3 regions of the Lysinibacillus sp. genome follow, and region 3 is predicted to be linked to each of the others. Evidence: riboswitches for the same ligand, from Rfam matches in the RefSeq annotation. Region 3 holds a riboswitch; each other region holds the start of a gene.

Region 1 (6,021 bases), on a different contig from region 3:
CCATTATTAAATTCCCCAATATGGATAAATGGATCTGTTCCTTCCGCTGCCTTTTCATCTTGTACATTGTACATCCCTGTAAATAAAATCATAAATGCCGTAGCAGAACAAATTAATAAAGTATCAATGTACACAGAAGCTGCTTGAACAATCCCTTGCTTAGCTGGATGCGATACTTCGGCTGCTGCTGCAGGGTGAGCCCCTGTTCCTTGGCCAGCTTCATTGGAGTAAATTCCACGTTTAACACCCCAAGCAATGGCAGAACCAATAATACCTCCAAAAATCTCTTGAGCACCAAAGGCACTTGAGAAAATTAATGCAAATACTGAAGGTACTTCAGAGATATTCATAACAATAATGATAATAGCCATAATGATGTATGCTAATGCCATAAACGGTACAATGATTTGAGCTGCATTTGCAATGGATTTAACGCCCCCGATAATAATTGCGCCTAATAAAACGACAATAATAAGACCTGTGATCCAAGTATCCAAACCGAAAGCGTTTTCAACAGCGCCTGCAATAGCATTTGACTGTACACCAGGCATTAAGATTAACATCGCAATCAAAGCAGCCACTGCAAAAATAACTGCAAACCATTTTTGGCCCATTCCTTTTTCTATGTAAAAGGCCGGTCCACCACGATATTCAGTATCTTTCTCTTCTTTATAGATTTGAGCTAATGTTGACTCTACATACGCGGTTGCCGCACCAATGAAAGCAATTGCCCACATCCAAAAGACAGCACCGGGTCCTCCCATTCCAATCGCTGTCGCAGTACCGGCAATATTACCTGTACCTACACGTCCTGATAGTGCTATCGACATGGCTTGGAAAGACGAAATTCCTTTATCCGATTTTTCCCCTTTAAACATTAAAACAAACATATCTTTAATATGCCTTACTTGTAGGAACCTTGTAATGATTGAGAAAAACAACCCAATCAATAAGATACCATAAATAAACCATGGTCCCCATAATATCCCATTTAACTTCTCCACAATTACATCCATTTTACCCCTCCAATTTAAAATACCTTACTTTAAGTCATTATAGTATTACACTTTTCTGAAAATTACAATATTATTTTTAAGTAACAATATTTAAGTAAGTAACCTAGTAAATGGAAGGGTATAAACCTATTTAATTATATAACCAATTCTTCTTAGCGCATTATTAATAAAATCTCGAATATACATAAAAATCTCTTCACGCTCTACTTCATGAAATAAATTATGATAACAATTTTCCCATTCTTTGAACTGAAACTCTGTGAATTCTTGTTGATGAAGCCAATTACGAGTTTGTCGAGTTTCAGTAATCTTATCTTTCTCAGCAGTCATGATGAGCATCGGCATATTCGGGAATTCACCTTTAGGTAGCAGCACTAAATTTTTCATCATTTGCTGCAGCTCCCGATACCATTTCACTGACACGACAGACATGAATGGTATATCATCTTTCATCTCTTCTCTACCTTCAACACTTCGCGTTAATTTTTCTAAATTAATATCGTGTGTCATTTTAACATTAGCTGTTAAAGCACTTAAACTCGTTAAAGCATTCGATAATTTACCTGGTAATAGCTTTAATTGCAACCAAGGTGATGTCAAAATAATGCCAGCACATTCATATTGCTTCTTTTGCATTGTATGGAGAATTAATGTTGCTCCAAGACCATGACCTATTAAAAAGGTTGGTAAATTATATGAAAAAGCATTTTCAATTAGATTTCTTGTATACTTATTGTACAATTTGAAGTCCTCATCATGGACACGAGCAAACCTTGCATTAATACCATGATTAGGTAAATCCCCCATGACTATGTGGAAGCCTTCCATTCTTAATTTCTCTATAAGCCATGCATACCAACGGTGATTTTCATAAGCACCATGAAGAATAGCAATCACAGCCTTTGCTTGTCCATCAGCTTCCCATTTCCACATTCACATAGTCCTCCTAAAAAATAATTACACTTTGATTATATCGAAATAAATGCCACATTTTAATTTTATATTTCCATAAAGTTGCGTATTTGATACGATAATACTACATTATAGAAAGAAAAGAGGCGATTTTCATGATTTATCCATTCAAAGATAAAACGCCAAAGATCGATCCGTCTGTTTTCATTGCTGATTATGCAACCGTTACGGGCGATGTAACAATTGGTGCTGAAACAACAATTTGGTTTAATACAGTCATTCGTGGGGATGTCTCACCAACAATTATTGGTAAACGTGTTAGCATCCAAGATCTTTGTTGCTTACATCAAAGCCCAAAATATCCACTTATTATTGAAGATGAGGTTACAGTCGGACACCAAGTCACTTTACATAGTTGTACAATTCGCAAAAATGCTTTAATTGGTATGGGCTCCATTATATTAGACGGTGCAGAAATTGGAGAGGGTGCATTTATTGGAGCAGGAAGCCTCGTACCTCCAGGTAAGGTCATTCCTCCGAATAGTTTAGCATTAGGTCGCCCAGCCAAAGTTGTCCGTGAATTAAATGCTGAAGACAAAGAGGATATGGAACGTATCGTACGTGAATACGTAGAAAAAGGTCAATATTATAAATCTCTTCAGAAGTAACCAATCATACACAAAAATTCAATACTAACGAAAAAAATCCCTCGCGTGGCCGTGACCATTTCTTGTTCACGAGCCAGTGCGAGGTTTTTTTGAAAAAATAAAAGGGGCAACATTGCCCCCTTGCATATTAGTACACTAGAATAACGTTCTAACGACTTCATTACTTTAGTTCAATAGTTTACAGATGTGCTTTTTCTCGAAGTGCATCAGCTTTATCGATTTGTTCCCATGGCACATTTAAGTCAGTGCGGCCAAAATGACCATATGCTGCAGTTTGTTTATAGATCGGACGGCGTAGATCCAGCATTTTAATTATACCTGCTGGGCGTAGATCAAATAGTTCACGAACCCATTCTACGATTTCACTTTCTTTCACTCTGCCTGTACCAAATGTATCGACAGCAATAGAAACAGGTTGTGCAACACCAATCGCATAGGCAAGTTGTACCTCAGCGCGGTCTGCTAATCCAGCTGCTACAATATTTTTCGCTACATAACGTGCTGCATAAGCTGCTGAACGGTCTACCTTTGTCGCATCCTTACCTGAGAATGCTCCACCACCATGACGCGCGTAACCACCGTATGTATCAACAATGATTTTACGTCCTGTTAACCCAGCATCTCCTTTTGGTCCACCGATTACAAAACGGCCAGTTGGGTTGATGAAATATTTCGTGTTAGCATCTAATAATTCACTTGGCACAACAGGTCCAATAACAAATTCTTTTAAATCTGCTTGAATTTGATCCAGTGTTGCCTCTTCATCATGCTGTGTTGAAATAACAATAGTATCCACACGTACTGGTACATTATTGTCATCATATTCAATCGTTACTTGAGTTTTACCATCAGGACGTAAATATGCTAATTCTCCTGATTTACGTACTTCTGTTAAACGACGTGCTAATTTGTGTGCTAAACTAATTGGTAGTGGCATTAACTCTGGTGTTTCATTACATGCGTAACCAAACATTAGACCTTGGTCACCAGCACCAATAGCTTCAATATCAGCATCTGTCATTGAGCCTTCACGCGCTTCTAATGCTTGGTCAACACCTTGTGCAATATCCGGTGATTGTTCACCAATAGCCACAAGCACGGCTAAGTTTTCAGCATCAAAGCCATATTTACCGCGTGTATAGCCTATTTCGGCTACAGTATCACGAACGATACCTTTAATATCTACATAAGTAGAAGTTGTAATTTCTCCTGCTACTAATACTAATCCTGTTGTTACAGTAGTTTCACACGCTACACGTGCATTTGGATCTTCTGCTAAAATAGCATCTAAAATGGCATCCGAGATTTGGTCACAAATTTTATCTGGATGTCCTTCTGTTACACTCTCTGATGTAAACAGTCGACGGTTTGTCATTTGGTTTTCCTCCTATTACTTTTACGAAAAGTAGTTGTGTATGAATACGGTACTCATTACCCATGTCAAGTCCGCTCCTAAGGATTGAACTCTCAAGCCGTTACTGCTGCTTTTAACACGAGGATTTCGAAAGATCCGTCATTATAATAAGGAAAGAACTACATATACTTACCTTTACATTCATTTTAAACAATAAAAAAATCCTTTACTCACGTTACTTTACATGAGGAAAGGAATAATGACTTCGTAACCTTTCACTCTTATCGTTCAAGGGATGTTCCCTTGCATCAGGTTGGCACCAACGCATGTCGTGAAATGATTCATGCAGGTTGCCGGGTTTCACAGGGCCTGACCCTCCACCAGCTCGGGATAAGAGTATCCGTTCAATTGTATGTTACTGAAAAGGTCGAACGTTGTCAAATATTTTCTAATGTATTACTGTATAGAAAGGAAGGAACTGATTAAACAAAAACTTTTCATACTTGGATGATGATGTAAATAGAAGCAAATTAATCCCTACAACATACCTAGCATCTTGTGGTAACATATGTGTGGCTCAATTTTTATGCCTAATTACAGTAGGATTGATTGGATTCTACTCGAAAAACATTATTTTTTGTCAGTTTATTGAAAAGTGATAAAAACTCTAAAATAATTTCTTAATTAGTATAGATTATTTAAGCAATTGTGTTATACTATTTTTGAAATTAAGAAAAAATCCCTCTAAATCAAGGGAATACTATAAAAAAGGATGGTATTTAATCGATGAATTCAGTAGAAATTGCAAACGAACTGAAGGAATTATTAAACGGCGGTAACATTAATGTTCAACTTTCAGTACCACAATTAGCAGAAAAAGCTACATCTCGTGGTGAAGCAATGTTAACAGTAGATGGCGCAGTTCGTGCAGAAACTGGCAAATACACTGGTCGTTCACCTAAAGATAAATATACGGTAGAAGAAGAAAGCACAAAAGATCAAATTGACTGGGGTAAAGTCAACCAACCTATTTCTTCTGAAGTGTTCGATAACCTATATGTAAAAGTAATAAAATATTTAAAAGAACGTGACGAGTTATTCGTATTCAAAGGCTTTGCAGGTGCTGACAAAGATTCTCAATTAAGCATTCAAGTGATTAATGAATACGCTTGGCACAATCTTTTTGCTCATCAATTATTTATCCGTCCAACTAAAGAAGAATTAGCTTCTCATGTTGCAGACTTCACAGTTATCTCTGCTCCTAACTTTAAAGCAGATCCTGCAGTTGATGGTACATCTTCTGAAACATTCATCATTGTATCACTTGAAAAGAAAATTATTTTAATTGGTGGTACTGAGTATGCTGGTGAAATGAAAAAATCTATTTTCGGTATCATGAACTACTTATTACCACAACAAGGAATCCTTTCAATGCACTGTTCAGCAAACGTTGGTGAAGCTGGCGATGTGGCATTATTCTTCGGTCTATCTGGTACTGGTAAAACGACTTTATCTGCTGACCCAGATCGTAAGCTTATCGGTGACGATGAACATGGCTGGTCTGATAATGGAGTGTTCAACATTGAGGGTGGTTGCTATGCAAAAACAATCAACCTTTCTGCTGAAAAAGAACCAGAAATCTACAATGCAATCCGCTTCGGTTCTGTTTTAGAAAACGTAGCTGTTGACCCAGAAACTCGTATTTGTGATTATGATGATGGTTCATTAACAGAAAACACACGTGTTGCTTATCCAATCCAATACATCGAAAATATTGTTGATCCATCTGTTGCAGGTCATCCAAAAACTATCATCTTCTTAACAGCTGATGCGTTTGGCGTATTACCTCCAATCAGTAAATTAACAAAAGAGCAAGCAATGTACCACTTCCTAAGCGGTTTCACTTCTAAACTTGCTGGAACTGAACGTGGTGTAACAGAACCAGAACCAGTATTCTCTACTTGCTTCGGTTCTCCATTCCTTCCACTTCCTGCAACAGTGTATGCAGAAATGTTAGGTCAAAAGATTGACGAGCACGGCGCACAAGTATTCCTAGTAAACACTGGTTGGA
Region 2 (6,021 bases), on a different contig from region 3:
TCAAAGGATTGACCTGGTCGTGTTAAAACGATTAATAGCCCTAAGGGAATACCAATTAGAATGGAGAAGAGTAGCGAAATTCCGACCATTTGGAATGTTTCGATAATTGATTTTCCAATGACATCTGACCAATCTGAAAAGAAGCTTTGAATACTACTCATTGAATTCGCCTCCTAATTCTTCTACCGCAACACCATTTTCTGTAAAATAGGTTAGGGCCTTTTGGACGATATGGGTTTCTCCATGTAAATGCACCACGATATTCCCAACAATGCCGTTTTTTAATTCAATAATATTAGCTGTTAAAATATTCGGTTGCACATCGTACACCTTCGTGACTTCTGCTAGTAATGGCTTACCCGTACTATCACCAAGGAATGTTAAACGAATGACACTTCCAGAAACGTTTAACTGCTCAATGAGTGAAGGGGATAAATTACGCTGAGAAATTGTATTTAAAAACTTTCTAGTAGTAAGGTGCTTCGGTTTTGCAAAAAGCTCAATAGCAGTACCAAACTCCACGACCTTACCTGATTCGAGAACAGATACCTCATCACATATTTTCTGAATGACATTCATTTCATGTGTGATGAGTAGGATCGTAATGCCTAACTCGCGGTTAATTTTTAACAACAATTCAAGGATGGCCTCGGTCGTTTCAGGATCGAGTGCACTTGTTGCCTCGTCACTAAGTAAAATCTCTGGCTCTTGTGCTAAGGCACGTGCAATAGCAACTCGTTGCTTTTGCCCACCAGAAAGTTGATTAGGATAGCTATCCAGTTTCTCTGTTAATCCTACAATTTCGGCGTATTTTGCTACACGGTTTTTTACTTCCTTGTCGTTATAGCCTAGTAGTTTTAAAGGCACAGCAATATTGTTGTAAACTGTTGCAGTTTTTAATAGATTAAAATGTTGGAAAATCATTCCTATTTTTTGTCGTGTTTGACGTAATTCATTTAGCGAAAGGGCTGTAATGTCCACATTGTCTATCAGTACTTTTCCCGAAGTAGGACGTTCCAGTAAATTGACACATCGAATAAGTGTACTTTTACCAGCACCACTATAGCCGATAACCCCATGAATTTGTCCCTTTTTCACATGAAGATTGATTCCATCCACAGCTTTAATGATCCCTTTTTTCGTCTTAAATTCTTTCGATATATTTTGTAATTGAATCATACGATATTGCTCCTTTCTCGTCCTTCTAAAAGTGAGAATCTGCTCGTTTTCTCATGAGGAATACAGCAGATTCTTCTGCTAATAGAAGCATATTACCAGCTAGGAATCACAGAACCTTTGAATTCTTCTTCAATGAATTGACGTACTTCCTCAGATTGGTAAGCCTCAACAAACTTTTTAATGGTTGGGTCGTTTTCATTTTCAGCACGTACTACAATGTAATTCACGTATGGTGAGTCAGTAGATTCTAATAGAATAGAGTCTTCTTTAGGATTAATGCCGGCTTCTAGTGCGAAGTTTGTATTAATGGCTGCTACATCTACTTCACTAAGCTGTTTAGGAATTTGAGCCGCCTCTAGTTCAATGAACTGTAAATTCTTTTTATTTTCTTCAACGTCACGGATAGAGGCTGTTAAGTCTGCACCATCCTTTAGCTTAATATAGCCAGCTTCTTGTAAAACAAAGAGGGCACGGGCCCCATTTGTTGGGTCGTTCGGTAAGCCAAATGTGGCACCATCAGGAATATCATCAAATGATTTATATTTTTCAGAGTAAATACCCATTGGATTTAAAATAGTTTTGCCTACTGGTACTAAATCTGTATCGTGATCTTTATTAAATGTGTCCAAGAAAGGCTCATGTTGGTAGCTGTTTGCATCGAGATCGCCTTCAGCTAACGATGTATTTGGTAAAACATAATCAGAAAACGACTTTAGCTCAACTTCTAAGCCTTTTTCTTTTGCTACTTTAGCTGCTACTTCTGCAATTTGCTCGTGTGGGCCAGAAGTGACACCAACGACGATTTTATTTTCATCGATTGCCTCAGCTTGACCTTTACTATCTTCTTTAGAGCCACAACCGGCTAGAGCTGCTACTAATGTAAGACTTGCTAAACCTACTAAAAATTTATTTTTCTTTTTCATGAAAATGACCTCCAAAATGTTTTTATCGGTTTTTTGAAAATAAAAAAACTCTCTTACAAACTAAGAGAGGCTCATGAAAAAGATGTCCTCTCTTATCTATCAAACGAAATTCGTTTGCAGGATTTAGCACCTTCCTTTTAAAAAGGAGGTTGCCGAGCTTCATAGGGCCAGTCCCTCAGCTACTCTTGATAAGAGATTTATAATATTTTTTTGTAATTCCGATAGAACTAATATAATTTATGGGGTATAGTAAGTCAATAAATATTTTTAAAATTTTTTATATTATTATAATTTTTTGTTATGAAAGAGGGAGAACAATGTCTGTAAGAGTAAATTATGGAATTGGTTCATTTGGCAAGGTTATTAGTGCTCGTATTCTAATGGGAACAGACATCATGGAAGGAATTGAGGCGCTCTGTGAGGAGAATCATATAGAGTCTGCTACAATTGTAAGTTGTATTGGGAGCTTCCAAAAAAGTAGCTTTGTTTATTTAGTACCTGATGAAACATCGCACATTAAAGTCCGTTTTAGTGAAGTCATTGAAAAAGAGGGACCACTCGAATTTATTCAAGGATCTGGTGTTGTCTGTAAACGAGATGGAGGATATGAAACACATTTCCATGGTTCGATGAGTGATCAATGGGGTGTAGTATCAGGGGGACACTTTCTGAAAGGTAGAAATCCCGTTATTACAGCGGACATTGTACTGGCTGAGATTCAAGGCGTTCAGCATATTCGTAGATTGGATGAAGAAACAGGACATATACAATTTTATCCGCTAGAGCAAGGTTTAGAGCTACCAAGAAAAATCGAAAAATAGCATGCCCTGTAGAGAATGTATGCTACAGGACATAGTAGTATTAAGCGGTAAATAATTGTAATTGTTCAATTCTGTGAATGGCTTCACGTAAGCGTTCCTCGCTGACAAGTAAGCCAACACGTATATACCCTTCGCCATATTGACCGAAGCCATTGCCTGCGGCTACTGCAATATCAGCTTTTTCTAGCAATAAATCAGCAAATTGTTCACTAGTGTAGCCTACAGGTACAGGAAGCCAAGCAAAAAAGGAGCCCTTCGGAGCCGTAACTTGCCAGCCAATTCTTTGAGCTTCTTCAATTAATACATTTCGACGACGTTCATAAGTAGCCCTTAGTTCATCTGCACATTCTTGAGAGGCTGTTAGTGCCACTGCTGCTGCTTGCTGAATTGCAGGGAATTGACTACAAAACAAATGATCTTGAACGAGATTAATAGCCGCAATAATATCGGCGTTACCAACGGCGAAGCCTATACGCCAGCCAGCCATATTAAAGGTTTTCGATAGTGTATACATTTCAATACCAATGTCTTTTGCACCCTCTGCCTGTAGGAAGCTAATAGGTTTATTGCCATCAAATCCTATTGCCCCATAAGCAAAATCATGTGATACGATAATATTATGTTCCTTGGCAAAGCGAACAGTCTCTTCGAAAAATGCCAGTGTTGCTGTACCACCTGTAGGGTTATTCGGGTAATTTAAATAAAGTAGCTTGGCTTTTTCTTTCACTTCATTAGGTAATGCATGATAATCAGGTAAGAAATTATTTTCAGCAAAAAGTGGCATAACCTCAAAATTTACATCACCTAATACTACACCTGATAAGTAGTCTGGATAGCCTGGGTCCGGTAATAGCATGGTATCACCAGGGTTTAATACGGCTAGAGGTAGCTCAACAAGACCTATTTTTGTTCCGCCAAGAATTGCTACCTCCGTGTCGGGATTTATATCAACATTATATTCCCGTTTGTAAAAATTGGCAGCTGCCTGGCGTAATTCGGCGATACCACGAAACGGCGAATATTTGTGATTTTGAGGATTGTCTGCTGCTTCCTGTAAAGCTTGAATGATGTGAGGTGGCGTCGGTTGGTCGGGATTACCTTGCCCGAGATTGATGACATCACGTCCCTCCTCTAGGGCACTGTTTACTTTTTGGACGAGTGCCGCAAAAAATTGGGGAGGTAGTTGCTGTAGTTTTTTAGAGAATTCCATGCATGATCACCTTTTTCAGAATATAATAATTATTAATGAAGAATATGAAGCAAATAGTATTACTTTTTCTGTTAATTGTCTAGAGGAGGAATAGATATGAAAATAGGTTGTATTCAATTAAACGTTGGCTTTGGCAAAGTAGAAGAAAATTTTGCACGAGCAGAAAACAAGATTCGAGAAGCGGCAGAACAAGGTGCAGAAATCATTGTGCTACCTGAAATGTGGAATACAGGCTATGCACTAGAGAAATTGCCTGACTTAGCAGATGTCAATGGTGAGCGAACGAAAGCCTTTTTGGCACACTTAGCGAAGGAACTTGGTGTACATATTGTAGGTGGTTCCGTATCAATAAAAAAAGGCGATAAATTTTATAATACGATGTATACATTTGATTGCCATGGAGAGCTTGTAGGGGAATATAGTAAGGCCCATCTTTTCCGTTTAATGGACGAGCATCTTTATTTAGAAGCAGGGGATGAAATGAATCGTTTTGCTTTAGGAGATATTGAGGCTGCTGGTGTCATTTGCTATGATATTCGTTTCCCTGAATGGTTACGTGCCCACGCCTTACAAGGAGCAAAGGTATTATTTGTACCAGCACAGTGGCCGACACCAAGGATTGATCATTGGAAAACGCTACTACAGGCTCGTGCGATTGAGAACCAATGTTTTGTCATCGCAGTTAATCGTATTTCAAAAAAGGTAGAAAACTTTAATGGGCAATCTATGATTATTCAGCCTTGGGGTGAAGTACTTTGGATTGGTGCTGAAGATGAAGAAGTAGCGGTCATTGATGTAGACTTTTCTATTGTCGATGAAGTACGCGGAAGAATCCCAGTTTATGACGATCGTAGACCTGGACTATATCAGGATGTTGTTGTGAAAGGGTAGTGAAGAGGCACGCTCAAAAGGGAAGACAACCTGCTGAGCGTGCCTACTTTTTTAGACCTTATCCTCAATTAATGAATTTGCCAATAGCATAAACTCAAGTGTGATGCGGTTATGTCCTTTCATAAAATTTTTACCTAATAAACCTTCAAGCTTTTTTAATCGGTGATAGAGGGTTTGACGAACAATAAACAACTGATTGGCTGTTTGTTGTTTGGAGCCATTTGTTTGTAAATACACCTGTAATGTTTCGAGTAGCTTACTATTATATTTTTTATCGTACTCAATCACTGGCTGAAGATAGTCGTAAATTACTTCCTGTAAATTCACCTGCATTTGTAGCTTATAAATTAAATGATATAAATGCAGATCATCATAAAAAAAGGAGGAAGTTTGTACTTTACGGCAAATATATAAGGTTTCTATGGCTGTTTGATAGCTTTTCGGAATTTCCTCTACGTTACAAATGACTCTCCCAACGGCTACTTGAAAGCCTTGTGTCTGTTGCTTCTTATAAAAATCAGTTTTAGGAAGTGTAGAAAAGATGTTATTTAATATGTCACGAGTTGCTTTGCTGTCTTTTGTATGAAGTAAAATAAAAATAACATAGCTCTTTCTTTCAAATAAAAATGGGATGAAGCCATGCTGTTCAAAGAGATTTCGATAATAGAGTTTACTATAGACGATATCTTCCTGTGCTTTCGGCAATGTATGGGGAGAGGCTAAAATAAAAACAGTTCCACTAGATTGTTGATAGCTTGAGTAATGTGTATCAATAAATTTAAAGATTTCCTCCTTAGAAAGTTTTTGATCAATCCAATCTGCTAAAATGGTTGCATCCTCTATATTCTTCTTTTCCTCGATATAGAATTCCCGCATTAATAGTTGCGCTAATGCCGTTGCTGTACGATCTAATATTAATAATTCAAATTCTGAGAATAGCCCATCTTCTCGATAGAGTGTTAGGTCTGCATAATGTTCATCAAAGATGAAAATAGGC
Region 3 (6,021 bases):
TGCGCCCTTCCTCTAGGTACCAATACGATACTAAATAGTGCGTTATTGAATAAGTAATCATACCAAAGTTGAGAATAATTTTGTAAATAACGGTCACGAACTTTTTCAAAATAGCTTTCACGCTGTCGCTGAACAAGTAAATACAGTAAAAAGATAAAGAGCACAACTAGTAAGAAGGAAATTATTGCGAAAAGCGTAGAAATAGTCAGCTTGATCATAGCCAAAACCTCGCAAAAGTTCTTTTAATTTTGGCTTCGAGCAAACGTAAATTAAATGGTTTGACAATATATTCATCAACACCGCCTTCATAAGCATTAAGCGCTGCCCCTTCAGAATTGCGTTCTGACATCATATAAATAATAAATTTCTTTTCATTTGGCATATGTCGTAAGATATGCAATATTTCTAAGCCATTTTTTAGAGGTAAAATATCATTCATAAGAATTAGATGCATATGCCCTGATTTATAATGATCCGATTGTAAAAAGCTATAACCATCCTCATAAGCCTTTACATCCAGAGTAAAATGAGGGATATCTAATTGTTTTAGCGTTGACTCTAATACTTGTCTAAAAATAGCGTTCTGTTCAATAATACTAACTTTCACTAATTCCGTTGGTTGCTCACTATAATCTTTTACTTGTGCTATACTCCACGTTAATTGCTCATCCTCTGATAGCATTTGTTTATTTTTATTTAACAACTCTTCAAAGATAACGTTATTATTTCTTATTTCTGTTATAGAGGCCTTTAATGCAATATGTTGAAACTTCCGTTCTGCTTCTAGGATGGCAAATATTCGTTTTAAAAATGCTGTAGCTTCTACATCACTACTTTGTAAAAAAAAGATACCCCAATGATTTCCATCTGATAATTGAAAAAGCAAATCTGTCTTACGTATTTTCGATTGTAAAAATGAGGTAACTTGATCATTCGTGGTTTCATTTGGTTGTGTAGAATTAGCTCTTTTTAAAAAGACTGCTGTTATTGTAAGGCGTGATCTAATAACACTTTCCCGCCATATTTCAAAGTAGCGTTCTACTTCATGTTCTTGCATGATATCATGGGCGAATTTTATATCATTCATTAGAATCACTCCCTATTTGTTTTTCTATATTATTATTTTCTATCATTTATTTAATAAATTAACAACAGTATTATAGTAAAAAATATAACTAGACAATATCTGAACATACCTATACGTCATAAAAAGTACATAGTTGAGGATAATTAATCATCTGTACCCTTTCTTAGGAAAGTTGGGCTTCCCAATGACCGAGATGAAAAGCAACCGCCTCGCTTTTTTCAAGTGACATTCTCTTTTTTCAATAACACAAAAGGGTACATAAGTCATTAAACTTATGTACCCTTTTGAAGAATTTTCAATTCTTATTTTACCGGCACTACTGCACCTTTCCATTCTTCTAAGATGAAGTCTTGGATTTCTTTCGAAGTTAATACTTCTAATAATTTTTTAATTTCTGGTTTTGTTTCATCACCTTTACGTACAGCAATGATGTTTACATATGGAGATTCTTTGTCTTCAAGAGAAATAGCGTCTTCGATTGGGTTTAAGCCGTTATCAATAGCAAAGTTAGAGTTGATTAATACTGCATCACCTTCGTCATTTTCATACATTTGTACAAGCATTTCTGGTGCAGTATTCGCATCGAATTTAAAGTTTTTAGGATTTTCTTCAATATCCTTTAATTCAGCTGCTGTTTTATCAATACCCTCTTTTAGTTTAATTAAGCCTTTTGCTTCTAATAATGATAGCATACGACCATGGTCGGATACTGAATTAGAAAGTAAAATTGTTGCTCCTTCAGGAAGGTCCTCTAATGATTTATATTTTTTAGAGTAAATACCGATTGGTTCAATATGAACGCCACCTGCATTAACGAAATCATAGCCATTGTCTTTAATTTGTAACTCTAAGTAAGGAATATGTTGGAAATAGTTTGCATCAATTTCTTCTGACTCTAAATCTTGGTTTGGCAAAACATAATCTGTATATGGTTCAATCTCAAGATCAATACCTTCTTTTGCTAAAATCGGTTTTGCCTTTTCTAAAATAACAGCATGTGGTGTGTTAGAAGCACCTACTTTTAATGTTACGTTTTCTTTGCTATCTGATTGATCATCTGATGCTGAATTTGCATCTTCTTTTTTATCAGTACCACAAGCTGCTAAAGCTAGGACAAGTATTGATAAAAATAATCCTGCCAATAATTTCTTCATTTATGACACTCCCTTTTACTTTGTTTGAAATATGTTAGCGGTAAGAACCGGAATAACCTCTAATGTCTTTCTAGCGTTTATCGATTTTATCGGTAATGACATCACCAATCCATTGAATGATAAATACAACTACTAAGATCAAAATAGTTGCCATTAATGTCACATCTTGGCGATTTCGTTGGAAGCCATCAAGGAAAGCTAAGTTTCCAAGACCACCTGCACCGATAATCCCTGCCATTGCAGTATAACCAACAAGTGCTACAGCCGTTACGGTAATACCAGAAATCAGAGCTGGTAATGATTCAGGGATTAGGACTTTCCAAATAATTGTGGACGTTTTAGCCCCCATTGAACGAGCTGCTTCAATGACACCTTTATCAATTTCGCGTAATGCAATTAAAACCATACGAGCGTAAAATGGAGCTGCACCGATAATTAAGGCTGGTAAAGCCGCATTTGCTCCGCGAATTGTCCCAAGTAAAAACTTCGTAAATGGAATTAATAAAATAATTAATACGATAAATGGAATGGAACGGAATATATTAACGAGTGACCCCGTTAAAAAGTTAACAATTTTATTAGCCCATAACTGATTAGGACTTGTTAAAAATAGCAAGATACCAATAACCAATCCAAGAATAAATGTGACAAATGTTGAAATAGCTGTCATATACAATGTTTCATACGTAGCTTGCCACATATTTTCCCAGTCTACGTTCGGAAAGAGATTAGTTAGCATTTGCGATCACCTCCGTTTGAACTTCGACTGTATTTAAATAATGTAGGGCATCAGCCACATTTTCCTTAGAACCATCAATTTGCACAATAAGTGTACCGTATGCTCCATTTTTCGTTTGCGAAATATTGCCATGAACAATGCTTACTTCCACATCGAATTTTTTAACAAGATGTGAAATGACGGGCTGTTCCGTTTTTTCACCAACAAAGATCAGCTTGACAAGTTGACCAGTTGGGTAGTTTGCTTTGATCTGTTCCACTGTATCCTTTGTTTCTTTTGTGTCGGTAATCTGGGCTACAAATTTCTTAGTAATAGCTGCTTGTGGTGCTTGGAAAACTTGCAACACCTCACCACGCTCTACAATTTCACCAGCCTCCATTACGGCTACACGATGACATATTTTACGGATAACGTGCATTTCATGGGTAATCAATACGATCGTTAACCCTAAACGTTCATTGATATCAACTAGTAAGTCAAGAATAGCATCTGTCGTTTCAGGATCCAGTGCAGATGTCGCCTCATCACATAGTAAAACTTCTGGATTATTAGCTAATGCTCGTGCAATCCCAACTCGCTGCTTTTGACCACCTGAAAGCTGTGATGGGTATGCCTTATCACGTCCTTCTAAACCTACAAGTGAGATTAACTCCTTCACACGGGCTTCTCGTTGAGCTTTTGGAACACCTGCAATTTCCAGAGGGAAAGCGATGTTTTCAGCAACTGTTCTAGACCAAAGTAAATTGAAATGCTGGAAGATCATACTTACCTTTTGTCTAGCAGCTCTTAACTTTTGCCCTTTAATGGATGAAAATTCTAGATTGTTTACTGTTACCGTTCCTGTTGTCGGTTTCTCTAATCCATTTAATAAACGAATCATGGTACTTTTACCGGCACCACTATAGCCGATGATGCCAAAGATTTCACCTTTATTTATAGTAAGGTTGACGTCTTTGACTGCCGTTAATTCGCCATTTGCTGTTTTGTATTTCTTCGTAATATTTTGAAGCTGAATCATAGCGAATACTCCTTTTCTTATATAAAAAAACCCCTTCACTCATAGACAAGTAGAAGGGGTCACGTATGATACGTTAAACCGTTCTCTCATCTTTCAAAGAAAAATCTTTGGGTGATTTGGCACCTTTTCACATGGTGATGGTTGCCGGGCTTCATAGGGCACTTCCCTCCGCCGCTCTTCATAAGAGTTCGATATATTTAATGTTTTAGTAATATATTTGATACTTTACCACGCTAGTAATGTTCAGTCAATTGATTTTTTTAACAATTCGTACAAAAAAGGTACAGATTGAAAAGCATAAATTTTATCTGTCACTTTCCCGCCATCAGTAACAAGTAAACATGGGACACTTTCAATTTGATGCTCATAAGCAATCTGCTCTAGAAAGTTGATATTTGCTTTGCCAATTTGAAGCTGTGGCAGCAATTGTTCAATAACTGACAGCATTTTTGATGCCACCGCACATGTTCCACACATCGGTGTATATAAATAAAATGCAGCTTTTTCACCCGACTGTATAGCCGCTTCCCACTGCTCTTTTGACCATTCTTCCATTGATTTCACGCAACCTTACAAAATATATTCATTATGGATTGAGAAATGAGCGCGCAATAAAATCATCGCTAACACTTTTCTTGGTGTTGTCTCTACTTCCTTATATGTTGGCATTGTACGTAAATGCTCAGCCTCTGGATAATGTCTGTCCATTAATGCACGTAGCTTATCGCCAGACGTATCTGCATCAAAAAAAGTGAAAAGCTCACAGCCCTCATAAGGATCGAGTAGCTCTTCTAATTGATGCACACCAATTGTACCATTCGTACAAAGTATTGTAACATTCTCATTTAAAATAGGCTCAATTTGTAGCTTATCTGAGCGTCCTTCTACGATCAAGCATTTTCCCTCGAACATTACGCCACCTCCAATTAGACATCCCCACTTATAAGTCATTATATAACAAAAAACGCCGGTAGTTTCCGACGTTTTTCGATTATAGCTTGTCTTATTCAGCGATCATTTCTTCGTATTGCTCTGCTGTCATAAGTTTTTCAACTTCAGATGCATCAGCAGGCTCAACAACGATCATCCATGCTTTTTCATATGGTGATTCATTAACGAATTCTGGGCTATCTTCTAAATCTGCATTGACTTCAACTACAGTACCTGAGATTGGTGCATATAATTCAGAAACAGTTTTAACTGATTCTACGCTACCGAATGGATCATCTGTTTTGATTTCGTCGCCAACCTGTGGAAGCTCAACGAAAACGATATCTCCTAATTCAGATTGTGCGAAGTGAGTAATACCAATACGTACTTTTCCATCTTCTACTTTTACCCATTCATGTTCTTCAGAGTATCGTAAGTCTTTAGGTGTGCTCATGCAATAAACCCCTCCATAAATATGTAATATATTCACTTTCAGTGTGCCATACTTCTCCTATAAAAACAAGATTCAATTACACCTCTAGGTAATTGAAAGCATATTTTTTCGAGTTCGCTTCAAAAATTAGAAACATCCATCGGAGACATTATTTTCATTCAGATCATGCCTTACACTTCCAAATAGAGGTAAGCCCTTTATCACGATCAAGACGGCTATTTCCAAGTTTGCTCAAAATCAGCTTCTTTAAACCCTAACGTTACTTTTTTTCCATCAGTCACGATAGGTCGTTTAATTAACATACCATCAGAAGCAAGTAGCTCAAGCTGTTCCTCTTCCGTCATATCAGCCAACTTGTCCTTTAAACCAAGCTCACGATATTTCATACCAGATGTATTAAAAAACTTCTTTAAAGGCATTCCACTTGCCTGCCATAAAGCTGTTATTTCTTCCTTTGTAGGTGGTTGCTCTACAATGTGTACCTCTTCATAGGAAACTTCATGATCATTTAACCACTTTTGCGCTTTTTTACATGTTGTACATTTAGGGTAATGGATAAATTGAATAGTCATTAATATGCTCCTCTACTGTCTTTTTCTGTAGTATACCATCATAATTGTTTTGAATGGAGGAACTTCT

Evidence for each region. Region 3 has a riboswitch for S-adenosylmethionine ahead of RT445_RS16225 (methionine ABC transporter ATP-binding protein). Riboswitches for the same ligand answer to the same signal wherever they lie in the genome.
Region 1: linked by a shared signal. The riboswitch ahead of metK (methionine adenosyltransferase) and the one ahead of RT445_RS16225 (methionine ABC transporter ATP-binding protein) in region 3 are both predicted to bind S-adenosylmethionine.
Region 2: linked by a shared signal. The riboswitch ahead of RT445_RS00330 (MetQ/NlpA family ABC transporter substrate-binding protein) and the one ahead of RT445_RS16225 (methionine ABC transporter ATP-binding protein) in region 3 are both predicted to bind S-adenosylmethionine.

What each region holds. Positions count from the first base shown of each region.
Region 1 covers NZ_DAMDAY010000089.1:3,569-9,589, reverse strand. Annotated here, with positions in the region: gene RT445_RS16855 (alanine/glycine:cation symporter family protein) at 1-1,016, opposite strand, end outside; gene RT445_RS16850 (alpha/beta hydrolase) at 1,143-1,949, opposite strand; gene RT445_RS16845 (gamma carbonic anhydrase) at 2,084-2,596, shown strand; gene metK (methionine adenosyltransferase) at 2,775-3,971, opposite strand; SAM riboswitch class I at 4,229-4,347, opposite strand; gene pckA (phosphoenolpyruvate carboxykinase (ATP)) at 4,737-6,021, shown strand, end outside.
Region 2 covers NZ_DAMDAY010000001.1:72,953-78,973, forward strand. Annotated here, with positions in the region: gene RT445_RS00320 (methionine ABC transporter permease) at 1-161, opposite strand, end outside; gene RT445_RS00325 (methionine ABC transporter ATP-binding protein) at 154-1,179, opposite strand; gene RT445_RS00330 (MetQ/NlpA family ABC transporter substrate-binding protein) at 1,272-2,102, opposite strand; SAM riboswitch class I at 2,192-2,297, opposite strand; gene RT445_RS00335 (PPC domain-containing DNA-binding protein) at 2,420-2,923, shown strand; gene RT445_RS00340 (pyridoxal phosphate-dependent aminotransferase) at 2,964-4,133, opposite strand; gene RT445_RS00345 (carbon-nitrogen family hydrolase) at 4,230-5,024, shown strand; gene RT445_RS00350 (PucR family transcriptional regulator) at 5,076-6,021, opposite strand, start outside.
Region 3 covers NZ_DAMDAY010000083.1:5,517-11,537, forward strand. Annotated here, with positions in the region: gene RT445_RS16205 (HEAT repeat domain-containing protein) at 1-218, opposite strand, end outside; gene RT445_RS16210 (response regulator) at 215-1,087, opposite strand; gene RT445_RS16215 (MetQ/NlpA family ABC transporter substrate-binding protein) at 1,390-2,241, opposite strand; gene RT445_RS16220 (methionine ABC transporter permease) at 2,312-2,980, opposite strand; gene RT445_RS16225 (methionine ABC transporter ATP-binding protein) at 2,970-3,998, opposite strand; SAM riboswitch class I at 4,082-4,185, opposite strand; gene RT445_RS16230 (thioredoxin family protein) at 4,242-4,553, opposite strand; gene RT445_RS16235 (toprim domain-containing protein) at 4,569-4,910, opposite strand; gene gcvH (glycine cleavage system protein GcvH) at 5,002-5,382, opposite strand; gene RT445_RS16245 (arsenate reductase family protein) at 5,598-5,954, opposite strand.